DNA from 4 places in the Corynebacterium callunae DSM 20147 genome. Region 3 is predicted to be linked to each of the others. Evidence: riboswitches for the same ligand, from Rfam matches in the RefSeq annotation. Region 3 holds a riboswitch; each other region holds the start of a gene.
What was found. Region 3 has a riboswitch for thiamine pyrophosphate ahead of thiC (phosphomethylpyrimidine synthase ThiC). Riboswitches for the same ligand answer to the same signal wherever they lie in the genome.
Positions count from the first base shown of each region.

Region 1: another riboswitch for thiamine pyrophosphate. It lies ahead of H924_RS05110 (ECF transporter S component); the one in region 3 lies ahead of thiC (phosphomethylpyrimidine synthase ThiC).
Region 2: another riboswitch for thiamine pyrophosphate. It lies ahead of thiM (hydroxyethylthiazole kinase); the one in region 3 lies ahead of thiC (phosphomethylpyrimidine synthase ThiC).
Region 4: another riboswitch for thiamine pyrophosphate. It lies ahead of H924_RS08725 (thiamine phosphate synthase); the one in region 3 lies ahead of thiC (phosphomethylpyrimidine synthase ThiC).

Region 1 is NC_020506.1:1,062,669-1,069,884, reverse strand. Features, by position in the region: gene H924_RS05115 (ABC transporter ATP-binding protein) at 1-1,203, opposite strand, end outside; gene H924_RS05110 (ECF transporter S component) at 1,203-1,811, opposite strand; TPP riboswitch at 1,802-1,911, opposite strand; gene H924_RS05105 (4-hydroxybenzoate 3-monooxygenase) at 2,189-3,394, shown strand; gene H924_RS05100 (MFS transporter) at 3,400-4,689, shown strand; gene H924_RS05095 (VOC family protein) at 4,771-5,181, opposite strand; gene H924_RS05090 (GntR family transcriptional regulator) at 5,315-6,073, shown strand; gene H924_RS05085 (aspartate-alanine antiporter-like transporter) at 6,070-6,861, opposite strand; gene H924_RS14545 (hypothetical protein) at 7,078-7,197, opposite strand.
Region 2 is NC_020506.1:1,442,292-1,449,507, forward strand. Features, by position in the region: gene H924_RS06760 (PaaI family thioesterase) at 1-128, shown strand, start outside; gene H924_RS06765 (class I SAM-dependent methyltransferase) at 192-776, shown strand; gene H924_RS06770 (ABC transporter ATP-binding protein) at 816-1,568, shown strand; gene H924_RS06775 (ABC transporter permease) at 1,565-2,308, shown strand; gene H924_RS06780 (bifunctional hydroxymethylpyrimidine kinase/phosphomethylpyrimidine kinase) at 2,405-4,633, opposite strand; gene thiM (hydroxyethylthiazole kinase) at 4,635-5,441, opposite strand; TPP riboswitch at 5,432-5,542, opposite strand; gene H924_RS06790 (NAD(P)/FAD-dependent oxidoreductase) at 5,636-7,036, opposite strand.
Region 3 is NC_020506.1:1,294,265-1,301,480, forward strand. Features, by position in the region: gene thiC (phosphomethylpyrimidine synthase ThiC) at 1-1,503, opposite strand, end outside; TPP riboswitch at 1,502-1,612, opposite strand; gene H924_RS14125 (Abi family protein) at 1,829-2,179, opposite strand; SAM riboswitch class IV at 2,394-2,510, shown strand; gene H924_RS06105 (hypothetical protein) at 2,527-2,988, shown strand; gene malP (maltodextrin phosphorylase MalP) at 3,202-5,592, opposite strand; gene H924_RS14130 (hypothetical protein) at 5,788-5,946, opposite strand; gene H924_RS06115 (MBL fold metallo-hydrolase) at 6,004-7,216, opposite strand, start outside.
Region 4 is NC_020506.1:1,840,193-1,847,408, forward strand. Features, by position in the region: gene H924_RS08690 (YraN family protein) at 1-37, opposite strand, end outside; gene H924_RS08695 (DUF2469 domain-containing protein) at 208-513, opposite strand; gene H924_RS08700 (ribonuclease HII) at 510-1,178, opposite strand; gene lepB (signal peptidase I) at 1,206-2,009, opposite strand; gene H924_RS14580 (PDZ domain-containing protein) at 2,157-2,885, opposite strand; gene H924_RS14585 (S1C family serine protease) at 2,882-3,724, opposite strand; gene H924_RS08715 (ABC transporter substrate-binding protein) at 4,029-4,949, shown strand; gene rplS (50S ribosomal protein L19) at 5,111-5,452, opposite strand; TPP riboswitch at 5,675-5,788, shown strand; gene H924_RS08725 (thiamine phosphate synthase) at 5,788-6,465, shown strand; gene thiO (glycine oxidase ThiO) at 6,462-7,216, shown strand, end outside.

The sequences.
Region 1 (7,216 bases), 230 kb from region 3:
TTGTCCAAATGTCGGTTCATCCAGCACCAAGAGTTGTGGCGCTGCCACCAACGCCGTTGCTACTGAGAGGCGACGTTTTTCTCCACCGCTTAAGGTATAGGGATTCGCATTTTCCAAGTGACGCAAACGCAAGCGATCAAGAAGCTCTTCAATCCGTTGAGCAGTATCAACCTGCATCACCTTTGGTCCAACTTCCAGCTCAGCGCGGACCGTACGGGCGACAAATTGGTGTTCAGGATCCTGGAAAACGGTGCCGATGCGTTGAGCTAGTTCAGCGGACTTCCAGCGATGCGGTGGCTTTTTTAGTCCTTGGCTTAATTGCTCTGCCAGTTCAAGCTTTCCAGCTTTAGGTGCAATCAAGCCCCCGATGGTTAATGCCAAGGTGGATTTACCAGCGCCATTAGGGCCGGTAATCACTGTGGATGCTGCTACTGGCAGTGAAAATGAGCGTGCTGGACCCCAGGCACAAAGCAGATTCTCCCCACGCATCAGAGATGTTGAAGTTGCAGGTCGCGCCGGTGGCAGGTGGCCAAGGGTAGGTAAATCAGCTGGGCTGAGATCTTGACCATCAGTGATATTGATGATCCGGTCGATCGTATCCAGCCAGAGTTCATGGTGGTGTTCCACCACAATTAAAGTGGCACCGGTTTCAGCGACCACCTTATTTACCGCAGCCACCACTTCTTTTTGACCAACTGGATCAAGGTTGGCGGTGGGTTCATCCAATAAAATAAGGCGCGCGCCCATGGCAATAACCCCGGCTAGAGCCAGGCGTTGTTTTTGGCCACCAGAGAGATACTTCGTGGGATGGCTTAAAGGCAGGTTGAGGCCCACCATTTCAAGGGCTTGTTCCACACGAGGCCAGATTTCTGCCCGAGGTACTCCCATGTTTTCGCAGCCAAAGGCTACGTCATCACCAATGCGAGAGGCGATCACCTGGGAGTCTGGATCTTGGAGCACCAAACCCACCGAGGAGGCGTCGCAAAGCAACTCACCGCTGCTCTCACCCTCCTCGCCTCCCCCGAGAACGCCGGCCAACGCGGCGAGCAGGGTGGATTTGCCGGAGCCGGAGGCGCCGGTGAGCAGGACGCGCTCGCCGGGTGCGATGTCAAAGCTGATGTTTTGCAGCGCCGGATTTTTGCGAGAGGCATGGCGATATCCGAAGTTCCGCGCGATGACGCGGGTGCCGATCGCAACGGTCATTAGACTTCCTGGCGGTATTCGCGACCAGCGGCAAAGCGCTCTAGGGCGCCGGTACGGGCAAGTGCGCGCACCAGGAACCAGCCCAGAGCACCTGCCAAAATCGCTCCGGAGACCAAAACGGTGGAACCATAAATTGCGTTAAAGGCCAAGGATTTTGCAGCATTGCCGTAGAAGAAAAGCTCGAGCAAAATTGCACCCAGGCCGGCGCCCATACCGGAAAGCACTGCTACTGAGAGGTTAAAACGGCGGTACAAGAAGATGGCGAAGATGATTTCCGCACCGATTCCCTGGGCCAAGCCGGAGTAAATGGTGGCAATTCCCCACTGTGAGGCCAGTGCTGCGGAAACGCAGGCTGCGAGGACTTCAACAAAGATTGCTGCACCTGGTTTGCGGATAATGAGTCCGCCCAAAACTCCACCGAGCAGCCAAATTCCGATAGCAAAGCCGCCGAGACCTGGGGTTAGGGCATCAAAAGCGGTGGTCCAGGCATAGCCAATGGAATTCCACACCACAAAGATCAAGCCGCAGGCTACACCGAGCACTGCCGCGATGACGATATCAATAACTCGCCATTGTGAAGCCTTTTTGGACATACGAGTGGTAGTCATTTTTTCCTCCCTAGCGCCGGCATTATCCGGATCAGGTTCAACGGTTACAGCTGTGCTGCATCTCAGCCCGGAATTTCACCGAGCACCCGTGCCTATAAAATTGTGTACTCGATCACCCTAACTCATAGGTCGGACAGAATCCAAGATTCCTATTGAATCCTCTCAGCTTTAAAGCCTCCCCTTAAACACACCCCTAGGTACCCCCTTATCCGGATTCGGATAATAGAGTTCCCACTGCTTGTAACACTCGCCATAAAAATACCTGAAGTTCGCAGAGTGAACACTTTGCCCCAATATCGCTTTTGCCATAATTTGAGGCCTATGTCACTTGGACAGATTTAATTAGCCCGACTCACTTTAGGAAAGGACTCTCCCCCATGAACCACATCCCCGTTGCCATTATCGGCGCCGGACCTGCGGGACTTACGCTGGCACATCTGCTTCACTTGCAGGGCATTGAGTCCATCGTTTTTGAAAAGCGCACCCGCAAGGAAGTCGAAGAAACGGTCCGCGCTGGAATTTTGGAACAGGGCACGTTGAATCTCATGCGGGAAACCGGTGTAGGCGCCCGAATGGAAGCTGAAGCCGACCATGATGAAGCAATTGATATTTCCATCAACGGGGAAAGAATCCGTATTCCTTTAACCGAAATCACCGGCCATAAAGTAGCCATTTACCCACAGCATGAATATCTCAAAGACTTTATTGCGAAGCGTTTAGAAGATGGCGGCGAGCTTCTCTTTTCCACCACAGTTGATGCAGTTGAAGGCACTGGAGGCACTGGAGGTTTTGATAATGACAAGGTCAAAGTGGTTTACACCGAGGCTGATGGCTCCTCAACCACCATTAGCGCCGATTATGTCATTGCCGCCGACGGCTCCAGCTCGCCTTATCGCAAAATCATTACCGAGGGCAGTGGAGTCCGCGTCCGCCACGAATATCCTTATGCCTGGTTTGGCATTTTAGTGGAAGCTGCCAAGACCCAAAAAGAGCTCATTTATGCCACCCATCCCGAAGGTTTTGCACTAATTTCCACCCGCACCGACACCGTGCAACGCTACTACCTGCAGTGCGACCCCAATGACACCCCTGACATGTGGTCTGATGATCGTATTTGGGAGCAGCTGCACCTGCGTGCAGACTCCCCCGGCATCACCGTTTCTGAAGGCAAGATTTTTGATAAAGCTGTTTTACGCTTCCGCTCTGCAGTTACCGAGCCCATGCAAAAAGGCCGCCTCTTCCTGGCCGGCGACGCAGCCCACACCGTCCCGCCCACCGGAGCCAAAGGCCTGAACTTAGCGGTGGCTGATGTCTCTGTGCTGGCACCAGGGTTAGTGCGCGCATTAAAGAAAAAAGACAGTGCGCTTCTCGACGACTACACCAAACTTGCACTGCCCCGAGTCTGGAAGGCGCAGCACTTTTCTTATTGGATGAGCTCGATGCTGCATGCAGTTCCAGATGAAGATTATTTTGCCACCCAACGCCGCTTTGCTGAATTGCATTCCGTCCTCGGATCCGAAGCTGGCCAGCGCTACATTGCTGAGCAGTATGTCGGCCGTGACCTACCCCGATTTGAGGTTTAAGAACAATGTCTTCTTCTCTACTTAATCCCCCAGCTACTTCAAAGAGTGTTTCTGGTGTACTTGCTTTGCTCTGGTTTGCAATTGTGCTTGATGGTTTTGACCTCGTGGTTTTGGGAGCAACCATCCCAGCCATGTTGGAAGATAAAAACTGGCATCTAACCCCGGCGTTGGCTACCCAGATTTCCACCACTGGCCTAATCGGCATGACCATTGGTGCACTTACAATTGGATTCTTAACTGACCGCCTCGGCCGACGTCGAGTCATGATTTTCTCAGTTTCGGTGTTCTCTGTATTTACCCTGCTCCTTGCTTTTACCTCTAGCATTCCGCTCTTTACCCTGTGGCGATTCTTAGCTGGTGTGGGATTGGGCGGCGCACTACCAACAGCCATTGCGATGGTCACCGAATTTCGCCCAGGTTCAAAAGCTGGTTCAGCCTCAACCAGACTTATGACTGGTTACCATGTGGGTGCAGTTGCCACCGCTTTGCTCGGAATGTTCCTCATTGATGCATTTGGCTGGCATTCCATGTTCATCGTGGGTGCAGTTCCAGGCCTCATTTTGGTCCCATTGCTATATTTCTTCCTGCCGGAATCTCCACAATTCCTCAAATCCACGGGTCGAGTTGAGGAAGCTCAGCGCGTAGCAGCAACTTATGGACTGCCACTTGAAGATAATCTAGGTTCCACTCATGCGGCGGAAATTGGTGAGTCCTCTTCACTTTCCTCCCTATTCAAGCCAAGTTTCCGACGCAACACCATCGCTATTTGGGGCACCTCATTTATGGGTTTGCTGCTGGTCTACGGGCTAAACACCTGGCTTCCTCAAATCATGCGTCAAGCCGACTATGACATGGGAAATTCACTGGGATTCCTCATGGTCCTCAATATCGGTGCAGTCATCGGCCTAATTATTGCTGGCAAAGTGGCCGATACACATTCTCCACGTAAGACCGCTTTGTTGTGGTTTGTATTCTCTGCAGTTTTCCTAGCTCTATTGGCGATTCGTATGCCACTGGTTGGTCTATATGCTGCAGTGCTTTTTACCGGCATTTTTGTTTTCAGTTCTCAAGTTCTGGTTTATGCCTTCACCGGCGAAAACCACCCAGCAAAAATGCGCGCAACTGCGATGGGATTTTCTGCAGGAATTGGCCGTTTGGGAGCAATCTCCGGCCCAATCCTCGGAGGCCTTTTGGTCGGCGCAAACCTGGCATATCCTTGGGGCTTCTTTGCTTTCGCGGCAGTAGGAATCTTAGGTGCGCTAATCTTCTCCACCTCCAAAACCTTGCGTAGGTGAAGCAATTTAACTTCGCCCTTAAAAAATAGCCTGGTGATCTTTTTAAGATCACCAGGCTATTGCTTTGTTTTTGAGGAATGCTTACATTGCAGAGAAGCTCCACATCACACCATATTTATCAAAAACTTGACCGTAGGATCCGCCCCAAGGAGCGGTTTCAAACTTCATGGTTTCTTCGCCGCCTGCAGCTACCATGGTGGCGATACGCTCACGTGCATCCTCCACAGATTCAGCGTTGTAGAGCATTGAATATGCAGTATCACGGATTGGGTATTCACCGTCCATGGAGTCACCGCCGGAGATCAATCCGCCTGGTAGGGTGAGCACGCCGTGAGCCAAAGCATCTGCTGGTGGTTCGAAGGGCATGCCCTCCATCTTGGTATCTGCGTAGGTGAGCAAATTAAGCTCACCACCGAAAACTTCCTGCCAGTGCTTAAGAACTTCTGCAGTGTATCCATTGAAGGTGACGTAGGTGGAGATAGTGCCTGCCATGGTTTTGCTCCCAGGTTTGAGGTTGAATTTTCCAGCCCCATAGTACAGATTATGACCGACCTCACAAGTGGAATCTTGACGTTGATAACCTCCGCAATGCAGGATTTACATAACAATATTATGAGGAGTATCGATGGCTACATTAAATAAAGAACTTGACCCCAGCACCGGGGTTCCGCTGTATCGCCAAATTAAAGATATCCTGAGTGCAGAAATTTCGGCAGGGTCGCTAAATGCCGCTACTCCCATCACCGAAGCTTTGCTCCTCGAGCGTTTTAAAGTAAGCCGCGCGCCCATCCGCCAAGCCCTAAAAGAACTCAGCGATGAAGGTTTTGTCTATAGAAAACAAGGAAAAGGCACCTTCCCGGTACCGGGGCGCCGAATTGATCGATCCGCCGATACCCGAGCCGGTGCTCTTTTTCAGCAATTAACCGCCCAAGGTCTTAACACCTCCACCACTGTGGGGCAGCTGGCACGAATCCTTCCGCCACCCCATGTGCAAAAGAAATTGGGGTTGGAAGTAAATGAATCTGTATTGCACTTTGTACGGCTCATTTCGGTAGACAATATTCCACTCACCCATTCCAGCATCTATCTGCGCACCCCAGTGGAATTTGCGCCTGATATATCGGAACTTCAGGGTGGAATCTCTGCTTTTGAACTGCTTGAACGTGATTTTGGTATCAAGCTAGTGGAATCAGAAAATGAAGCCTGGGTAACAACGGCCTCAACTCAGCAGGCCGAACGATTACAAGTGTCAGTAGGCACTCCCCTCTTAGCCATTGAAACAGTATTTATTACCAAAGGTGGAGCGCCCACCGGGTTCCGATTTGCGATCCACCGCTCTGAAGAATTTAAGTATCATTTCACCACTAATAGCCAGGGCATTTAAACCACCAACAAAACAGGAATAACCACGACCTTGTAGATCAATGCCACTGCAAAGGTTGCCGTATATCCAGACATAATGCGGGAATCTGAAGAATTCTCAAGGGCATATTGCAGCACTGCGGGCTGGCCCAACAAGCCGTCCACACCACCATTGGCGCGAGTTGCAGATTTACCCATAAGCCAGACAAACACCAAGAAGGATCCACACCCCGCTAGAGATACTGCCCCTGCCAGTACTATTGCTACCAGTCCTTGTAAGGTAAATACAGAGCTAGTAAACGCTGTGCCTGAGGAAACTCCAACTGCGGCGAGGAAGAGCATAAGACCCAATTGGCGGAGCGTGTAGTTGGCCGCTCGTGGCAATTGCCGAGCCACCTGACCAGTCCTTTGCAGGGCACCCAAAATCAAACCGGCAATCAAAGGGCCGGCAGCTGCGCCGAGCGCGAAGGAAGAACCGCCTGGAAGCGGAACCTCAATAAGTGCTACGAGGAAACCAATAGCAAGACCACCCGCAGTTGCTACCCAGTCCAATTCTGAAATTGATTGAATTGAGTCACCAAAGTAAGTGGTTAATTCCTCATGTCGAGAACCTGAGTAGACAACTTCAACAATGTCGCCGCGTCGGATCTTAGTAATGGTCGAGCTGTACAGCTCAAATAAAAGCAGGTTTCCCACCTGATTGCCGGCAAAATCGCGATTACTAATACGGAAACGCTGCAAGGAGATATACTTATCACGACCTGGCAGAGTTGGGGTACCGCGCCCCAAAGCCTTAATCAGATGCGACAATGCGGCTTTAGTAGATATAAGTGAAACGATGTCGCCTTTTTATCCATCAGAAGTATCACCCACAATTCGGGTTGTGCCCTGCCGACGTACCGTTGCTACCTGGAATTGATCCGAGGAGTTTTATTCTAAGGCCACCATATCAACATCATTAGTTACTGAAACTCGAGCGCGCACCAATACTTTCTCATTGGCATTTTCTTGATCATGCTTGGCTCTCTAAAAACGACCAATAGTAAAAGCCACCAACAAAATCGCAAGAACTACGCCGGTTGGATAACCCAGTGAATAAGCAACTGTAGGCAAATCAGATCCAGTTTGTTCCTGAGCCAGAGCCAAAGATGGCGTTGAAGTTAAG
Region 2 (7,216 bases), 150 kb from region 3:
GTGTCATCGTTGCCGAAGCAACACCCATCCAAGTAGGCGGCCGCACCCAAGTCTGGCAAGTACTGTGCACCCACCGCGGTGAACTCGTCGCCCGAACCACCCTGCGCACCATGGTGCTCGAGCGCTAGCACCTATCTGCACTCCCGCGGCGGGAGGGCGTCGCAAAGCACCACGGCTTATACTCGGAACCTATGGCTACCTGGAAAGAAATAACCTCCAACAACCCCGCCCACTCCGAAAACTACGCCCAACGCTGGCGTGATATGAAGGATGCAGGCGAAGACATCTACGGCGAAGCACGCCTTATCGACGCCATGGCACAACGTGGCTCCAAAATCCTCGACGCCGGCTGTGGGCAGGGACGTATTGGCGGATACCTGGCCAACCAAGGACACCACGTCCTCGGTGTAGACATTGATCCCATCCTCATCAACCACGCACGAACCGAAAACCCGCAGGCCCAATGGATTGTTGGTGATCTCTCCACCGACCCCATTCCCGATGACAACTTTGACCTCATCGTCAGCGCCGGCAATGTGATGGGCTTTTTAGCACCAGAAGGGCGCACTCCAGCACTCAAAAACCTGCACAACGCACTATCAACCACCGGTCGCGCCGTTATCGGCTACGGCGCCGGACGTGGCTGGGCCTTTGGAGACTTCCTCACCCAAGCAGAAGAAGTAGGCCTCGAACTAGAAAACGCCTTTGAGTCCTGGGAACTTCATCCATTCACCCCAGATTCCACCTTCCTAGTGGCGGTTTTCACCAAGAAATAACCCTTGTTGCCCCTTTATCGGCAGCGTAGATTAACCACTATGACCACCTCAACAGGGGTAAGCCCGCGCGCAGTAACCGCGCGCGGGCTTAACGTTTCCCTGGGCACCAGACACCGCACTCACATCCTCCGCAACCTCAGCTTCCAGATCGCGCCGGGGGAGATCACCGGACTACTTGGCCCCTCAGGCTGCGGCAAAACCACCCTGATGCGCACCATCGTCGGTGTCCAACGCTTTAGAGGCGAACTAGAGGTTCTTGGTGCCACACCCGGAAGCTCTGCAATTCGCGGCAAAATTGGATACGTCACCCAAAACGCCAGCGTCTACCAAGACCTCAGCGTTAAAGCCAACCTCCGATACTTCGCACAACTCGCCCCACAAACCGCGCTGACCCCGGCACAGATCATGCACACCCTGGAGCTAGACAACTTTGCCAATCGCAAAGTTTCCGAGCTCTCCGGAGGCCAACAAAGCAGAGTCTCACTCGGCTGCGCACTAATCGCCGCACCACACCTATTGGTGATGGATGAACCCACCGTAGGACTAGACCCACTTACCAGAAGCGCCCTCTGGGAAGAATTCCATCACATTGCCCGCGCCGGGGCAGCCCTCATCATCTCCAGCCACGTCATGGAAGAAGCAGCACGCTGCGACAACCTCATCCTCATGCGGGCAGGGCAGATCATCTGGCAGGGAACACCCATCCAACTTCTGGAGAGCACCAAAGCAACCAGCTATGAAGACGCTTTTCGGATAGCAATTGCAGCCACCGCCACCCAGGATCTGCCATGAACCCCACCTACCTCAGGGCCACCATTATCAGGGTGCTAGCTCAACTATTCGCCGATAAACGCTCACTAGCACTCATTCTGCTGGCACCGGTGCTGCTTATGTCCTTATTTGCCTATATGTACTCAGCAGACCCCATCCGCAAACAAATGTTTAACTCCATAGCCACCGTGATGACAGCAGTCTTCCCACTCATGCTCATGTTCCTGGTCACTTCAGTAACCATGCAAAGGGAAAGAAACGCCGGCACCCTAGAAAGGCTCTGGACCACCAAAATCCACCGCTTTGACCTCATCGCCGGATACGCCATCGCCTTCGCAATAATGGCCAGCGCCCAATCACTGATCATGGTGCTCACCCTGCGCTATCTGCTCAACGTAGAAAGCCAAGCCCCCTGGTGGATCTCAACCCTCATCGCAGCCATAACCGGCATCACCGGTGTCGCCCTCGGCCTTCTCAGCTCAGCCTTCGCCAGCAGCGAATTCCAAGCCATCCAAACGCTGCCCTTACTAATCCTCCCGCAATTTTTACTCTGCGGACTATTAATACCTCGGAGTGAACTCCCAACCGCCTTATATTGGATCTCCAATATGCTCCCGCTGTCATATGCAGTAGACGCCGCATTAGGGGCAGCCGATAATGGCGCCGGCACCGACGTTAGTAAAAACATCCTTATTTGCTTCAGCTTTGCCCTGGTCTTCCTCCTGATCGCAGCGTTGTCCATGCCTCGTCAAAGACGCTAGATCAAAGGCGCTAGCAACAGCCACCAGAAATGTGCCCACCAGAAAACCCGGCGCGCACTGCAGTTGTGGCGCGCCGGGTTATTTTAGTATCAGGACTTAAATCCAGCCCACGCGAGTGGCTTGATCAAAGAACTCCAGCTCGTACATAGAGGCGCTCAAAAAGGCGCGTGCAGCTGTTACTCGTTGTGCTGGCCCAGCTTGCTCCAGTGCTTGTTCCACGCGGTTGATTGCGGCTTGGGTGCCGGCAATAAATTCCTCACTGGAATAGGTATCCAACCATGCATGATAGGGGTGGTCAGGGTGATTTTGTGCGGCGAGATTAAGTCCGATCTCGGCATAGAGCCAATAACAAGGTAATACGGCTGCTGCACCGATGACATAATCCTGGTCCATCACGCGAGCCAGCAGGAAATCTGTATAGGCCATTGTGATAGGTGAAGGTGCTGAGCTTTCGGCGTCGTCCTTTCCGCCCAAGTAACTGCGGTGCAATTCAGCTTCCACAATGAGGCATTCCGCAGCGCCCTGTGCCCAGGCCACTTGAGCTGCAGCATCGGGTGCTTTAGCGGAAAGACCTGCTAGGGCGCGGGAATATTGGGAGAGATATTGGGCGTCTTGGTCAATATAAAAGCGGAAGTCACGGGCTGCAAGGGAGCCACTGCCCAAGCCTTTAATAAAGCCTGAGTCATTGATTTTGGCAATAATATCGCCACTTGCTTGCCACAAAGCTGCGGTATATGGACCTGCTGCAGCAATATGGGAGGTTGGGCTTTTAGTTTTAGCCGGTGCAACTAGGGCGTCTGGACCGTTGCCATTTAACCGCGGTTGGCGCAAATGCTCCCAGGGGGTGGTATCGGCAGCTGCAATTAGGCGTCGTTGGGCATGGAAGTGATCAACCGGGCCATTGCCTGATCCCACATGCAGGGCATCGGCACCACGTAGTGCCTCATTAAGCCAACGGGTAGCCCATTCCAAGGCAGACTCAACGGTGTGGCCAGCAGCAATGCGGGTAGCTAAGGCTGCAGAGAGCGAACACCCAGTGCCATGGGTGTTGTGAGTGTGTACTCGCCAATTTTCCACCTCAAAAACCTGGCCGTCGGGATGGACTACGGCATTATCTGCATTGCTGCCTTTAAGGTGACCGCCCTTGACAATGACGGTGGTGTTATAAGCAGCTGCAAATTCTTGTGCTTGGGCAATTGCTGCTTCCAAAGTAGTGGCCGCCGGTTTATCACACAGCACCGCGAGCTCTGGAATATTGGGGGTGATTACATCAACCTGGTGAGCTAATTCCCGCAAAGATTGCTCAGCAGCCGGGTCTAATAGCCGATCACCGCTGGTCGCGATCATGACAGGATCAAGAATCACTGGACCATGTTCCTGGCTTTCCAACCAGCGCGATACCACCGCGATGGTGGCAGCTGAGCCCAACATGCCAATCTTGATGGCATCAACTACAACGTCTGAAAAGACTGAATCAAACTGCTGCTCCAGAAAATCCAGAGGCGGAGTGTGGATCGCGCTGACACCGTGGTTGTTTTGGGCTACCAGGGAAGTAATTGCAGACATACCAAAACCGCCCGCGGCAGCAATGGACTTAAGATCTGCTTGTACTCCAGCTCCACCGGTGGGATCAGTTCCCGCAATGGTAAGAACCCGTGGCACAGCAGGGGAACGATGAGCCCGGAATGTGTGAAGAATTTCTGTTGCCGCCGCTGCCGGAGAAAGTGCTGTCATGATTTCAGAAACCACACAAAGCCCCGAGATGTCAGTTTCGGACAAGTCTGCAGCGTTGTCTAGCTTGACTCCGCCGATAGCCACAGAAGCAATACCAGCACGTTTAGCCAGCGCAGCAATTTCTGCTACTCCGGTTATCCCCAAAGCAGGAGCAGCATCCGGTTTAGTTGCTGTTGCGCGAACCGGGCCGATGCCAATGACATCTGGCAGAGCCACACCTGCGGCTTCACATTGTGCGATAACCTGCTGCAATTGGCTTATATTTTCAATGCTAAGACCCACCATGAGATCTGCTGCCAGGCGCTGACGGGCTTGTACATAGGACATATCTTCTTGTCCAATATGGAGGTGCAATCCAAGTTCTGCCGCGATGTCTACCCGATCATTAACAAATAGCGGCACCTGAAAACGGGAGCAGACTTCTTGAAGTTCTTGTGCATGGGTTCTAAAGAGGTTGTCGTCGACAAGCTTGTCTCTTAGCTGTACCACTGACACCCCGCCCTTAAGGGCGGATTCGACGATGCCGGCTACTTTGTCCGCGCCTCCGCCGAGGTCAGGGTCGGTAACTAGATATAGGGAAAAATCGGTCATTTTAGGCCTCTCGAATGCTGCACAGGGTGGCAATTGTTGCGAAATCTAGCTCATAAAGGGCATCAATAAATGCCACCGCAAAACTGCCTGGGCTAGAACTACGCTGCGCGGCAAGTTGGCCCGCCGCACCAATGTGGGCATGAGCTGCTAAAACAGCGTCGTGGGCGGAGATGTCCGTGCCACGGGTAGCGCCTAGATAAGCGGCGACCAGGGCGCCGAGGGAACAACCTGTGCCAATAACCAATTGCAACATCGGATCGCCGGATCGCAACCAGGTGGTGCGCTCGGTGGAAACAATGAGGTCCTCCGCGCCAGAAACTGCCACCACCGCACCGGTGCGCTGGGCAAGGAGCTGAGCTGCCTCCAGGGCGGCTTCGACGGTGTCGGTGGCATCAACTCCGCGCCCACCGGCGCCCAACCCTGCCAGTGCCACAACCTCGGAGGCGTTGCCACGGATTGCCGTGGGGTGCTTTTCGACGACACCCGCTGCAAATTCTGTACGTTGGGAAAGACCACCAACAGCAACAGGATCCAATACCCACGGTGTACCAGCAGCCTGCGCACCGGCAATGGCATTGTGCATACCTTGATATTGCTCAGTGGAGGGTGTGCCTGGATTAATCAGCACTGCATTGGCAATGCGGGCAAATTCTGCAGATTCTGCTGGAGTATCCACCATGGCTGGTGAGGCTCCCGCGGCAAGCAAAACATTGGCGCTAAATTGCATGACCACGGCGTTGGTCAAACATTGAACCAGGGGAGTGGTTTCTCTCAGGATATTAAGTGCAGATAGATATGAGTCAGCCATATGGGCCATCCCTTCGCTAGTACGAGCTAGAGCAGGTTCAACGGGTCTTATCTCAGCCGCGCTGCACAATGAGCTGCAGCCCGGCACCCCGTGCCTGATAGTTACCCTAGCAAAGGTCCTTGTGGGCGCTGTCACAAGGCACAAAAAAGCGCCTCCTAAGTAATCAGGAGGCGCTTATCTTAGGTCTTTAGAGCTTACTTGGCACCAAAACGGTGGGTGTCGCGCAGCTCGATTGGCTGATCATTATCAGTTGCGTGATCGTTTGCAAGCTTGGAAAGCGCAGTACGAGCGTGCAGCTGCTGGCGGGTGGTAGCCAGGTTCCAACGGTTGCGAGAAGTAGCGTTTAGGCCCCAGCTGATTGCGGAGACAAAACGGTTACGGAAGCCGACGAGGAACATAAGGTGAACTGCCAACCAAAGAACCCAACCGATGAAGCCGGTGACCTCGATCTTGCCCAGCTTCACCACTGCGGAGAAGCGGGAGACAGTTGCCATGGAGCCCTTGTCGAAGTATTCGAATGCTGGACGCTCGGTGTTGGAGCGACCCTCAACCTCAGCGGCGATCTGCTCTGCGACGTACTCGCCACCCTGGATTGCAACCTGTGCAACACCTGGAAGGTTGTTGTAGTTCATCATGTCGCCAACAACGAAGACGTTCTTCTCAGAACCAACGGAGAGGTCGTCGTTAACCATAACGCGGCCTGCGCGGTCGGTCTCAACACCGGTCTGCTCAGCAATGAGCTTGCCCAGTGGGGAAGCTGCCACACCAGCGGACCAGATCTTGCAGAAGGACTCGATGGTGTGCTCTTCGCCGTCCTTGGTCTTGTAGGTGACGGACTTAGCGTCAACATTGGTAACCATAGCGTTCAGGCGAACGTTAACGCCGATCTTCTCCAGGGTGCGCTGTGCATTGCGGCCCAGACGCTTACCGAATGGTGGCAGCACCTGAGGAGCACCATCAAGAAGGATGATCTTTGCGGAGTTGGTGTTGAAGTTCTTGTACTCACCAGCAAGGGTGCGGTGAGCCATTTCAGCCAACTGGCCAGCCAGCTCAACACCGGTAGGACCTGCACCGACAACAACGAAGGTCAGCAGGCGCTCGCGCTCAGCTGGATCTTCACAGATCTCTGCACGCTCAAAAGCGCCGACAATGCGAGCACGCAGCTCAAGTGCGTCATCGATGGACTTCATGCCTGGAGCGAACTCTGCGAAGTGATCGTTGCCGAAGTAAGACTGGCCAGCGCCAGCGCCCACGATAAGAGAGTCATATTCAAAGACGCGGGTGTACTCGCCGAGGGAAGCGGTCACAGTCTTGGACTCGGTGTTGATATCGGTAACTTCACCCTTGATAACGTTGACGTTTTCCTGCTTAGCAAGGATCTGTCGGGTGGAAGGTGCGATCTCACCGGAAGAAAGGATGCCGGTTGCCACCTGGTACAGCAAAGGCTGGAAGAGGTGGTGGTTGGTACGGTCAATCAGAGTGACATCGACGTCGGCCTTGGCTAGGTTTTTAGCAGCGAAAAGGCCACCGAAACCAGAACCGATGACGACGACGTGGTGACGGCCGCCTTCGGGGCGGGATGGGTTTACTGACATAGTTGTCAAAGTCTCCTGATCGTTTTGTACAGATGAGAGTCTGCGCTGAGTTTGCAGTTGTTTGGGCGCTGCCATAAAAAGAAGTGGCGCGTACCTGTTAAACAATAGTCCTTCCCACGGAAACAAACAGGATCGGGTCTAAATTCACTGTCTGTTAGGCAGAAATTGTGTGGTATTCGC
Region 3 (7,216 bases):
GTCGGGGTCGAGGGAGAGTGCAAATTGATCATTCCAACGGAATTCAAAACGCGCTTTGCTCATGGCGTCGTCCCAGGCACGCGCGCCGGGATGACCCTTGGCCACATCTGCTGCGTGGGCAGCGAGCTTGTAGGTGATTACGCCGGTTTTGACGTCGTCACGGTTGGGCAGGCCAAGGTGTTCTTTTGGGGTGACATAACACAGCATGGCGGTGCCACCCATGGCGATGTGAGCCGCACCAATGGCAGAAGTGATGTGGTCATAACCTGGAGCGATGTCGGTAACTAGGGGTCCAAGGGTGTAGAAAGGCGCGTCCGCTGCCCACTTTTGTTCCAGCTCGTTGTTTTCCTGGATCATGTTTAGTGGCACGTGTCCAGGTCCTTCGACCATTACTTGCACATCGTATTCCCAGGCGCGTTGGGTGAGTTCACCAATGGTTTTCAGCTCGGCGAATTGCGCGGCGTCGTTGGCATCGGCAAGCGATCCGGGGCGTAGGCCATCACCGAGGGAGAAGGCGACGTCATATTGTGCAAAAATTTCGCACAGCTCGTCGAAATGCTCGTAGAGGAATGATTCGCGGTGGTGCGCCAGACACCAACCGGCCATGATGGATCCGCCGCGTGAGACAATGCCGGTGACGCGACGGGTGGTCAGTGGGATATAAGCCAGCAGGACGCCGGCGTGGATGGTCATATAGTCCACGCCTTGTTCGCACTGCTCAATGACTGTATCGCGGAATACTTCCCAGTTAAGGTCTGCGGCCACGCCATCTACTTTTTCCAGCGCTTGGTAGATCGGGACGGTGCCGATAGGAACGGGGGAGTTGCGGATAATCCATTCGCGCGTGGTGTGAATATCATCGCCGGTGGATAGATCCATCACGGTATCGGCACCCCAGCGCGTGGCCCACTGCAGCTTGGACACCTCTTCCTCGATTGAAGAAGTGACCGCAGAATTGCCAATATTGGCGTTGATTTTGGTCAAAAATTTGCGACCAATAATCATCGGTTCAGATTCGGGGTGGTTGACGTTGTTGGGAATAATCGCCCGACCGCGTGCAACCTCCGAGCGCACAAACTCCGCATCAACGTGTTCGCGCAGCGCCACAAACTCCATTTCACGAGTAATCACGCCAGCGCGCGCATAGGCCATTTGGGTGACTCTTTTGCCAGGTAGCGCCTTCAAAGGAGCTGGTTTTTGGCCTTTCCATTCTGCCGAAGCTTGACCTCGACGCATTGCCGAGCGACCGTCGTCGATAAGCAAACGCTCGCGCCCCTGATAGGCGGCAACGTCGCCGCGGGCGGTGATCCATGACTCGCGCAGACGCGGAAGTCCCTGCTTGGGGTCGGTTTCTGGGCCACGGGTGCGGTAGATGCGGAAGGGTTCGTTGGGGCCGCTTGGCGAGTCATCAAGGCGGATTTCAGTCTCCGGGACCTCGAGACCGGCCTTGCGGATGGGGGAGTAGCTGTGTTTCGGGTGGATCTCATTTTGGGTAGGCGGCATTGCACCATTCCTCTCTTCCTTCGCCGGTGCTAACCGGACAGGTTCAAACGGTGCTCGCGCAGCAATCAGCGCGATCTCAGCCCGTGCTCGGGCGCCCGTGGGGACTGCCGTCAAAACTAGCGCGTTGCACGCGTGCGCGTAAAAGTTACCCCCTTGCGGGGGTTAAGAGAGGGCGCTTTTCGACGGGGTGATGGTGAGGTACGCCTACGTAGTGGTTCTAACTCGGCCGTTGCCTGCGAATCTCAGACACCCGTGAGTGGTCTTGAATCCTTTCTCAATCCAAGAGGCGACATTAAAAACTGCTGAATCAAACATATTGAGGTTCCTATTTTCGACGTTTAAATGTGACTTGCTGAGCGGTGATTATTTTCCCAGGAGAATCGTTTGTTTTAGTTCTTCTTTTGGCGGTTGTTAGAGCTTTTTTGAACTGTTGAGCAAATCTAAAATAGCTATCATCTTCAAACCAGAAGGGGCCACGAGCAGATCGTAATTGGGCGTCAACCCTGTTTCTTAAAAGCACTTCTACATGTTGTATATCTTCTAAATATGCTTTAGATAACTGGGTATTCCAGATGTAAAAACTTTCGGGATTTTCAGAATTTCGGTATGTATTCATTCTAGGGATGGAGAACCACTGTTCGAGCTCTGCGATAGATGTAGGGGAGTTGCCAGTCACGTCGCCAAGGTCTTACGCTTAGGATTCCTAAGCCCCGGAGTGATCCCTACCATTTTGGTACATCACCGGGGCTCTTGTTTTTTCTTCAAGCGCTCGTATCTGATGCCCTGAATAGAGTGGCTAGGGTATCGGTGAATCCATCGACACAAAAGGATTGGGACATTATAAATTCGGCTTGCATCTAGACCAAGCTGTCTGTTAATGTCGATTTCACGATCAAGAAGATCAGCCGCAAGCCCTTCGGCAGGCTGACTGGCAACCGCGCATCGCGCACGGTGCCCCCGAAGGAAGATCGGCTCTGTACTCAAAAGAATGCAGAGAAGAGCGATTTTTTGAAGGAGATTCCCATGGGGAATATTTCTGCTAAGCCTCCATTGCCCAATAGCTGCGGACATCATTTACCAGGACACGAACCCTTCTACCTACAAGTAAAGGTTTTGCGCGAAAGGGCGACATGGGAGCCAGTTACTAACCTGCGTATGGATGGCCAGTTCGTCGAGTTTGATGCTGGTGGGGAACATATTCGCGGTTGGAATCATGATCCGGCTCGGATGGAATGGTTTGTAAAAAATGGTGGTCTGGCTGAATGGAGTGGATCTAGTCCAACCAGACGCCTCATGCGTTTTGAGTCCAAAAATGGGCATTACATGGTCAGTATTGGTCCGAAGTACGACCGCAATGGTTGTTATGGCAATATTTCCCTGGGGATAGTGCCAACAAGCCCGGGCCTGGATTTTCACGAAGGATTTAAACAGGCTTTAGAGGCTTTCAAGTATGTTGAGCGGGAATATGGCACTGAACAGGATTAGGTAGAAATGACCGCGCGGTTTGATCAGGCGCTTCCCGCGCGGGAAAACTATTTTTCAGGGGCACGAAGCGCGCTTTTCGACGAAGCCCCTTGCCATTGTGGGAAATAAGAATGCCCACCAACACTCGTCGAAAAGCCCTCTTTTAAACCCCTTAACCCCAAAAAACGGCTAACCCAAAAGGGTTAGCCGTTTGTTAGAAGCAGAGGTTAAAACCTACTTTTTAACAGCAGGAGTTGGCTCGAGCTTCCAGATCTCGGTGGCGTAGTCGCGGATTGTGCGGTCGGAGGAGAAGCGGCCGGATTCGCAAATGTTGATCCAGGCCATGCGCGCCCAACCCAGCGGATCGGAGGCGTAGTCGGCGGCCATGCGGTCGCGGGTTTCGCGGTAGTCTGCGAAATCGCCAAGCACGTAGTAGGTGTCGCTGGCGTCTTTTCCATAACCGTGGATCAAGGAATGCTTGAGGTCATAGAACAAGCCACTGTTGTTGTCGTTGAGGGTGCCGTTATCCAGGGCGTCCAATGCGCGCTTGAGGCCAGGGACGGTCTCATAGAGCTCATATGGCTTGTAGCTTTCGCGCAGGGCTGGCAATTCTTCCACGCGAGCACCGAAGATATAGGCGTTTTCCTCGCCCACAGAATCCACGATCTCCACGTTGGCGCCGTCCATGGTCCCCAGGGTAAGGGCGCCGTTCATCATAAACTTCATGTTGGAGGTACCGCTGGCTTCCTTGCCGGCCGTGGAAATCTGCTCGGAGACATCAGAAGCAGGCAAGATGTGCTCAGCAGGGGAGACGTTGTAGTTCTCTACAAAAACCACCTTGAGCAGCGGGGAAACCTCAGGATCGTTGTTTACCAAGTCAGCAATAGAGTTGATGAGCTTGATAATCGCCTTGGCGCGAACATAACCCGGCGCGGCCTTTGCACCAAAGATGACAGTGCGTGCTGGGATGTCGGTGAGGCCATCTTCCTTAATGCGGAAGTAAAGGTCCAGAACGTAGAGGGCGTTCATGAGCTGGCGCTTGTACTCGTGGAGGCGCTTGATCTGCACGTCAAAGATGGATTCTGGATCAATCTCAATGCCCTGGCGCTCGAGGATCCACTCGGCGAAGTCCTGCTTATTTGCAGCCTTGATGGCGCGGAGTTCCTCAAGCACGGATTTATCGTCGGCATAGGAGCGCAGCTTCTTCAGCTCATCCAGATCGGTTACCCAATCATCGGAACCGGAAAGCCGAGTGAGCAGGTCAGACAGGCCTGGGTTGATCATGCGCAGCCAGCGGCGTGGGGTAACACCGTTGGTCTTGTTGTTGAACTTCTCTGGCCACAGGGCATACCAATCAGCCAAGGTTTCAGCCTTGATGATCTCGGTGTGCAGCGCTGCCACGCCATTGATGGAATATGCCGCGTAACAGGCAATCCATGCCATATGAACAGTGCCGTGCTGGATTGGAGCCATGCGGTTGATGGTCTCTTCATCCAGTCCATCGGCTGCGCGCTCCAAACGGAAGCGACGATCGATCTCTGCGATGATTTCCCACACGCGCCAGAACAGCTGCTGGAAGATCTGCTCATCCCACTGCTCAAGAGCTTCGGTGAGCACGGTGTGGTTGGTGTACGCGAAGGTCTTGGATACGATTGCCCAGGATTCTTCCCAGCCCATGTCATGCTCGTCCATGAGCAGACGCATAAGCTCAGGGATAGCCAACACTGGGTGAGTGTCATTGAGCTGCACGGAGTGGAACTCGGCAAAGTTGCTGAGGTCCTTGTGGTGCGCCAGGTGGTCCTGAATCATGGCCTGCAGGGAAGCAGAGGTGAAGAAGTACTGCTGACGAACGCGCAGCTTCTTTCCCTCGTAGGTGGTGTCATTGGGGTAGAGCACGCGGCAGATATCGGAAACGCGCTCGCGTTCGATGATGGCGTCCGTAAAGCGCTGTGAGTTGAAGGCATCGTAATCGAATTCTTCCCACGGCTCCGCCTTCCACAGGCGCAGAGTTCCCACGTTGTGAGTGCCATAGCCGGTGATCGGCATGTCATAAGGAATAGCGCGGGTCTTCATATCGTCAAAGCACACAACCAACTGGTCGGATGCACGACGAATAGTAAAAGGATATTCCTCTTCGCGCCATGGGTCTGGCTTTTCTACCTGGAAGCCCTCGTTAAAGGACTGACGGAAAAGACCGAAGCGGTAGAGCAGACCATAACCAGTAACGGGGTAGTCCTGGGTAACAGCAGAATCCAGGAAGCAAGCGGCGAGGCGGCCCAAGCCACCATTGCCCAGTGCTGCGTCATTTTCAATTTCCAGGATGTCGGTGAGCTCATGGCCCAGCTCACGGGTAGCAGCTGCAGCCTCATCAACCAGACCTAAGTTGGTCAGGTTGTTCAGCAGTGCACGGCCCATGAGGAATTCAGCGGAGAAATAATGTTGCTGGCGAGCAGCACCATAAGCTTCGCGGGTGCGCTCCCAATCATCGGCAATGCGCTCCTGGACTGCACGGGAAAGACCAGTCCAGAACTTGCGATCAGTAGCGAGGTCGGCAGGGGTGCCAGCAGCGGCACGAACATGGCTGCCGACGAGTGCGGCGGGGAGTGGCTGTTTTTCAGGGCTCATAGCAGATGAGTCTAAAGGCAAATGCCGGAAAATGTAGCCCAATCGGGCATAATTGGGACTATTAAATTCGATAATTGCTTCCGATTGCTAAAAACACTGCGCTTTTCGACGAAAAACTCTTGCCTGCGGCGGTGGGTTTGAGTCGAAAAGCAAAAAACGGCCAACCCCCGGAAGGATTGGCCATATCTGGCATGCTTAGCCGAAAAGCTTGGAAAGGAAGCCCTTGGAAGGCTCTGCCTCGTGGCCCTGGCAACGCTGGGAGCTCGGAACGTTTTTCATAACCTGATCAACGTGCTGGCCGCAGCCTGCCCAGGTGGTCTTTCCGCACTTCTTACAAGTAACTGCACGACACATAATGTGGCCTCTCTTAAAAGGGGTGATTGTTTAGTTGATACAGCGCCGGATCTAAAACTAGACGGCAGTCTGCAAGTTTTTTTTAGGGTTGGCAGCTGATTTTTCCCACGCGGCGTAGCTGCCCTCGAGCTCGATAACGGTGAACCCGGCGCGTCGCAAAGCATTGGCTACCACGGTATTTCGCGCTCCTGATTGGCAGAAGGTTACCAAAGTGCCACCCGCAGGCAGCTCATTTAGGCGCCACATGGCCGAACCTCCAGAAAGCTGCTGCGCGCCGGGAATGCTGCCAGCGGCAAATTCGGACTTTGCACGGAAATCAATCAGTGCGTCATAGTTGGTCTCAGCTAGCTCAGCGGGGGAGATGAGTTCTGGCACAAAGGTAGGCAAACCATCGATACTGTTGGTGAAATAACGCACGGTGTCGATGCCAACACGCAGCAAAGCGTCGCGGAAATCCGCAGCGGCATTGGCGTCCGGAGCCAAAACAATAAGGTCCTGAGCATACTTTTGAGGATCAATAACCCACGCCGCAAAATTGGACGCCTTGGCACCGCGCGGAATATTCAATGCCCCAACAACGGTTCCGAGATGGACTTGGTTTTGCTCGCGGGTGTCCACAAATACTGCTTCAGAACCAAGCTTTTCGACGACTTCCGCGGCTTCTAGCTTCACAAGCGGGGATAATGTACCAAGTACTGCAGGTCCCTGCTTGTTCTGCTTTTTCATGCGAGCAAAGTAAGCGTGGGCATCTGGCTGGTCGTCGAGAAGCTCTTCCACAAAGCCAGCTTCATCATCACTGCGCAGATATGGAGCCCACCATGCATTGGCTTTTTCATATCCCAGGGTGGTGCTAGGGATCGCGCCCAATGCCTTGCCACAAGGGCTGCCAGCACCATGACCTGGATAAACCTGAATGTGGTCGGGGAGTGTAAGGAACTGCTCTTTTAGGCTATGGAAGAGTTGCTGTGCTCCGGCGAAGCGGGTGTCCACGCCGCCAGTTGCCTCATCAAGTAAATCTGGACGTCCCACGTCACCTACGAAGACGAAGTCACCGCTGAGCATAAAACCGGGATCCTTTGAGACCGCGCCATCAGTAATCAAAAATGACAGGTGCTCTGGAGTGTGTCCGGGAGTGTGCTTGGCTGTGATGGTGATATTTCCCAGCTTGATGGTGGAATTGTGCATCAAGGTGGTGCCTGCAAAGCCATATTGCCAATCTGCTCCGCCTTCGCCAGAGAGGAAGATCTCGGCGCCGGTGGCAGCTGCAAGT
Region 4 (7,216 bases), 550 kb from region 3:
CGCCAAAAGCTCCGAGCTGTTGTTGTGATGTGGTCATGTAGTCCCCCGTGTGCTGGTTTTATCTGATGTGATTCAGATTCAACCTGCTAGGACACCACTGCCACAAGGACATGACAAAAGCCCCTGTGCATAACTGTGTTTTCCAAAGCCAAAGGCTTTAGTTATCCACAGTCAGCCATATCAGGGGCTTGACAATTAGCGGAAAAACTATTCCGGCATCAAAATATCGGGCTTGTCGAGTTCTTCGATATTGACGTCCTTGTAGGTAATAACGCGGACATAACGCACAAAGCGCGCTGAGCGGTACATATCCCAGACCCAAGCGTCAGACATACGGACCTCGTAATAGACGTCATTGCCACTGTTATGAGGGATAAGTTGGACGGCATTGGCCAGGTAAAAGCGGCGTTCCGTCTCTACAACATAAGAAAACTGGCTCACTACATCGCGGTATTCGCGGTAGAGCGATAGCTCGACTTCTGCCTCGTAATTGTCGAGTTCTTCAGCGCTCATGCTTCACCTTCCGTCGTTTCCCTACTGGAACTTTGCAGCCACTGCTGATGCGCTGCAACTACATTTGCATAACTATATCTGTGCTGTGGACTTGCGCCGTGCTGGCGCACCGCATCCATATGAATCTTAGTGCTATATCCTTTGTGGATTTCTAAACCATAGTGCGGATAATCCAAGGCCATCTCCGTCATAATGTCATCGCGAGTTTGTTTAGCGAGCACACTGGCTGCGGCTATACAACGTGCACTGGCATCACCTCCGATTACCGGCAAATGTGGCATGGCAAAGCCAGGAACGCGCATGGCATCGGTCAACACATATCCTGGGCGCACGGAAAGTTCGGCCACTGCGCGCCTCATACCGGAGATATTGGCATGTTGGATGCCAAAACGGTCAATATCAGCCGCTGAAATTAAAATGACGGACCAGGCTAGCGCATGTTTTTTGATGACCGGCATTAACTTTTCACGAGTAGCTGCAGAAAGTTTCTTAGAATCAGTTAATTCAGCCAGTTCCGCGATAGGTTGATCCGGCAAAATACAGGCGGCAATTGAAATCGGGCCACAGCAAGCCCCGCGGCCTGCTTCATCAACTCCGGCAACGGGCCCTAGCCCGTTGCGCGACAAGGTGACCTCGAAGGTCCGCAGCTGCTTTAAGCGCCGCATAACAGGGGCACGTCGAGAAGCATCTTTTTAACCCTGGATGTCATAATCCGCAACGCCACCGATGCGGCTAAATGGCAGGACGATCGCTTGGACCTTGCCCTTAATATTTTCCTCCGGGATGGTGCCCTGGTACTGATCACCCAGGTGGTAGCGCGAATCCATGGAGTTGGTGCGGTTATCACCCATCATGAAGTAATTGCCCTCTGGCACGGTAATCGGGCCAAAATAGTTGCCACCGCACTCGGTGGAACCAGAAGTCTCATCAATGGGATACTGCGCCGGCTGCAAGGTGTAGCTATCATCTACTTCCTTGCCGTCAACCATGATTCCAGGGTCGCCCTCTTGGCAGGAAACAGTCTGGCCGCCCTCTGCAATAATGCGCTTAACCAGGTCATTTTCATCAGGTGCAACCAAGCCAACATAAGAGCCGAGGTTCTGTAGACCACGGATGACAGAATTTTCCGAGCGCTGGGTAGTAAAACCAACATTCCAGGAATCGGTGCCCTTAAATACAACGACGTCACCGGGTTCAGGATCGCTGAAATAATAGCTGACTTTTTCCACCAAAATGCGGTCGCCAGTGCAGCCCTCACAGCCGTGCAGCGTTGGTTCCATGGAGCCACTGGGGATCATGTACATGCGACCAACAAAGGTCTGCAACACAAAAATCAAGGCCAGAGTCAGGACTACAACAACTGGAATCTCGATATACCAAGGAGTTGGTGTGGATTCCTTTTTGGATTTTCCAGCACCTCTACCCCGTCGCGAGCCTGCGCCAGAGTCAGGTTGGGTGGGGTCCTCAGCATTTGATGCACTCGAAAAATCACTCACGAGGATTCACTCTAGCAGCACCTTTCACGTCTTAAGGGCGGAGCCACTCATCCGAGGCGGGAAAATTTCCCGTGGTTACACCGGAAAACCAATGCGCTTTTCGACGAGTGACTGCCGCACCATTCAGGTACCTTCAGGTTGATGCTTTTAGAGGAATCGGAAACTTCCGGCGATTGTTTCCAGCACAGTGGTCAGCTCATATTCGCTTTGCAATTGCACAATGAGCACCAGCGTTCCGGTGACCTCATAATCTTGGGTGGCCAGCACCGCTAACGTTGTACCTGCACAGTCATATTGGACATAGTCTCCGCGATAGTAACCATCATCCCATGGCCCTTGGTCTGTCGGATTACAACTGCCAGATGCATCAAATTGCTCCATCGCAGCTGCAGTTGTGAGGGAGGGGTCAGTTCCCATCAACATCAAACCAGGAACATCATAGGAGCTGTAGAAGGCTTCAAGGTCTGGCGCAGCTGCAAGCGAACTCCAATTGCGGCCACTGTCATCCACAAAGGCGCTACCATCAACTTCCGCCCATTCAACAGGAACGGTTACAGCGATGCTATTGGAGTCATCGCTCAGATCTACAGTGTCTCCGCTATATCCTTCGGCAGCGACGGCTGCAGATCCGTCTGTGACATTTTCTCCTGTTACTTCCAGCTCACGGCCGTTAATTTGACCAGCCATCAAAGAACCATCAGAAGGGCGCAAAATCTCCACGTCCATGGTGCCATCGCTGCCGTGAGTATCAAGCACCTGGCAATAACTTGCCAGTGTTCCTTGATCGCCAACACTAACGCCAGCTAGCTTCAGAATCAGGTCACCGGGTTTAATGCCAGCCTTATCTGCAGGACCACCTGGTTCTACCGAGCTCACCCACACTCCGAAGAATTCTGGATCACCGCTGTCCCATGCCGATGCGTTAATTCCGATTGAAGATATCCGTTCACCATTTTTAGGCCTTCAAAAACTTTTTGAACTTCATCACGGTGAATTGCAAAGCTATAGTCCAGGGAATCATCACCCGCGTAGTTCACACCTAGAACCTTGGCATCCGAGGTGACCAGTGGTCCGCCTGAGTTTCCACCACGAATGCGTGCATCATGTTCAATAACCTGGTCCAGCGAAGCCCATAGGGTATCAAATTCAAAATCAGCTTTTGAGACGATGCCGCGAGTTAGAGTGAATTCCTCCGCAGCACCGACCGGATAGCCAGCAGAAAATACATCAAGACCAGTGGTGATATCGCCTTCATACCATTCATAATGTGGCAAATCATCGACATCGAGCTGCACTACAGCCAAGTCGAGACATTCTGAGGCACCTAGAACTTTGACGCTTGCTTTTTCTTTTCCATCTTCACCAAAAGTTGCATCCAGCCGGCCTGCTCCAACCACCACGTGGTTATTGGTGATTGCGATTCCAGAGGAATCGATGATAAATCCCGAGCCTTGCCATGCAGCTTCTGATGCCGTTGTTTGACCAGGTTCAATAAACGTGCCTTGACCACTTATTCGAATGGTGGCGTCCACAATATTGTCAAAGCCAACTGCCGAAATAGATGCGCTTTGCGATGCTTCCACGGTGTTACTAGTTGTGGTTTCATCCGAGGAGGAAGAGCAGCCAGCCAAGAAAATGCTGAGGGTGCCGATGATTACGCAACCGGCCTTAAGTTGCCTTCTATTAACTCGGTCTCTTAGAAATTTTCGTGCCATGACGAGCTCCTAGTTCCCTTGAATGCCCGCTGCGAAGCGACGAAAAACTCAAGATTTCACGCCATTGTGTGCGGGGCAACAGAATCGATAAATAGGAACTAGCAGTGTGTTAATGCAGATACAGCACTTAAGGGAAACAGGTTTTTAAGGTTTTTTCTTAACAGTTAAATCTAAGTGAATTGATAGAAATTCTACTATATTTTTCCCCAAAACTATATAGCTCTTTTTATGCCCCCTCGATTTCAGAGGTATTTATATAAACTTCAATTGACATTTCGTTTTAGGTAAGGCTAACTTTCTTAATATGCAAAAGAACATTAGCCGTCGCTCCTTCCTGGGTGCGATGATCGGAGCTTCCGCCCTCGTTGTCGCAGCCTGCGCCAATAGCTCGAAAGACTCCACAGCTTCTAGCTCCACCACAGCAACTACCGACACCGAACAGAAACAGCGCGTTGTAGCCCTTAACACGGGGCAATTGGACAACCTGCTCAATCTTGGCATCTTGCCAGTGGGTGTCGCTGCAGCTAAAAATGCAGATCTCATCCCACAGTTCCTCCGAGAGCGTTTTGGCGATAAATTTGACCTTGATTCTATTGCTGATTGTGGATTACGCGCAGAACCTGATGTTGAGGCGATTGCAGCCCTTAACCCCACCCTCATTTGTGCAAACTCTCGCGCCGAGGAAACCGTGCTAGAAAAACTGCGGGCAATTGCGCCTGTAGTCACAGGTGCCGGAGGTGGCGAAAACTGGAAAGAAGATTTGGTCACTATCGCGGCTGCCGTAAATAAAGAAGCGGAAGCAAAAAACCTGCTCGCCGCTTATGAGGCAAAAGCTGCCGAAGTCGCAGCTGCTCAGCCAGCAACTCCCCCAACGGTCTCTTTCCTCCGCACCAACGATGATGCTTTCCAAATGTATGGCCTGGAGTCAATGACTGGAACTGTGGCCGCAGATTGTGGTTATGGACGCCCAGCCGCTCAGCAATTTACCGACAAAGCTGGTCATGACCTTTCTGCCGAACTCCTTGCTGAAGCCGATGCTGACTGGATCTTCTACGGTGTCCAAACTGGAGCCCCAAGCCCGGTAGATACCGCACTATGGCCTTCACTGACAGCCGTGCAAAATAATAAGGCCGTAGAAGTTGATTATGACCCCTGGTTTGTTAATGCTTCTCTCGTTTCTGCCGAGATCATCCTCGAGGGTCTTAGCTCCACTATCAAAGCTTAATTAACTCGCTAAAAAGCCCTTGTACACTTCCGCTGAAATGTACAAGGGCTTTTTAGCGGGCAAATTGCAGGATAAAGATGGGAAAACCCCCTAACTCACACGCTAGGTGAAAGTTAGGGGGCAGGTCAGCGGGGTTTAATTCCGCAACCAAGCGATAATAATTATCGCTTCTCCTTGATGCGGGCAGCCTTACCGCGCAGCTCGCGCAGGTAGTACAGCTTGGCGCGACGAACGTCACCACGACGGATGACCTCGATCTTCTCGATGTTTGGGGAGTGTACTGGGAAGGTACGCTCAACACCGATGCCGAAGGAAACCTTACGGACGGTGAAGGTTTCGCGAACTCCGCCACCCTGGCGACGAATGACAACACCCTTGAAGAGCTGGGTACGGGTGTTGGCACCTTCGATAACCTTGACGTGAACGTCGAGGGTATCGCCGGGACGGAAAGCAGGAACGTCGTCGCGCAAGTATGCGGAATCGACCTTATCCAAAAGGTTCATAAAAAATCCTTTGACTAGTAGGGAAAGAGGACCCTGGCGGCACTTCCCCTTTTGGGGCGCTCGGCCGGTTCGTATCCGTTTCAATTATGCGCCGCTGCTACCTGTCCCCCATTACTGCGGGATACGTAGAGTCAACCTAGGTATTCTTTCACATTTACCCCCGATTGACAAACCCAATGCCATACCCGTTGACAAAATAGCTTCCACCGACTTAACTGGCTGCCACTACCCCACGGGTGCCCAAAGCATTGGGCTGAGATTGTGCACTACTGCTGCGCCGGACCGTCTGAACCTGTCTGGTTAACACCAGCGAAGGAAGTGAGGACTTCATAGTTGTGCCTATTCAAAATTCCCCTACCCCACTTGACCTGCGATGTTATGTGGTCACCGGCAGTGGATCCCCTGAACATATTGTGCGTGTAGCCCAAGAAGCCGCAGCAGGTGGCGCGGGTGTTGTGCAGGTGCGCTCCAAACCTATAACCGCCCGCGAGCTGCTGGAATTGGGTGAAAAGGTGGCAACCGCAGTTGCGCTTGCCAATCCGGACACCAAGACGCTTATCGACGACCGCCTCGACGTTGCAGCTATTTTAATGCGCCGCGGACTCCCCGTTCACGGCATCCACCTTGGTCAAAGCGATATTCCAGTTGCAGCTGCTCGTGAATTGCTTGGAGCTGGTGCCATCATTGGGCTAACCACCGGAACCGCCGACCTAGTACACGCTGCCAATGAATATGCCGAGATTATTGATTACATCGGCGCTGGCCCATTTCGGCCAACTCCCACCAAGCAATCGGGACGGCCACCACTCGGATTTGATGGTTACCGAGAACTAGTTCAGATTTCCAAGCTCCCCATTGTCGCCATTGGCGATGTCCAACCTGCAGATGTCTTCGAGCTAGCTGCTACCGGAATTGCTGGTTGTGCCATGGTACGTGCCTTTATGGAGGCGGAATACCCCCGCAGCATTTCAGAAAGCGTAATCACCCAATTTATTGCAGGATCACAAGCATGAATGATCAGGCAATTGTTATTGGTGGCGGCATCATTGGGCTGAGCACTTGTTTTGAATACCAAGAGGCCGGTTTTCAGGTCACGCTTATTGATCGCGATCCGATCTCCGGAGCCACCCAACATGCTGGCGGCATGTTAGCTCCCATGTCAGAGGTGCAATATCAGCAATCTGAGCTGCAAGGATTAATGAAAGCCTCGGCACGGCTCTACCCAGATCTCATTCGTCGAGTACGTCGCCACACAGATCTGCCCACCGGTTATCGAACCAACGGCACCTTATTGGTCGGAGCAGACCGAGCCGATGCCACCCACTTGGGAAATCTGCTGCGCCATATGGAATTTGAGGATGCCGCAGTAGATCCCCTCACGATTCGAGAAGCTCGTGCCTTGGAACCAGCTCTTTCACCACGCATCTCCAAAGCCCTCAGTATCGAAGGAGATCATCAGCTTGATCCCCGACTTTTTGCTAGAGCCTTATTGGACGCAGTTATCAGCCGGGGCGCTGAGCTGATTCAAGATTCAGTGTTGTCTATTGACGGCCACAACCCCTGCCGGACCTTGACTTTGGCCTCGGGGGTGAGGGTGGCGTCGAAAAGCACTGTTGTTTTAGCGGCGGGCCTGGGGGCCGCCAAGATACCGGGCTGGTTTAGTGCTAAAAATCCGCTGAATCTCAGGCCGGTTTATGGCGATATCATGCGGGTTCGAGTGCCGGAATCAATGCAACCATTAATTTCGAAGGTGGTGCGTGGCTT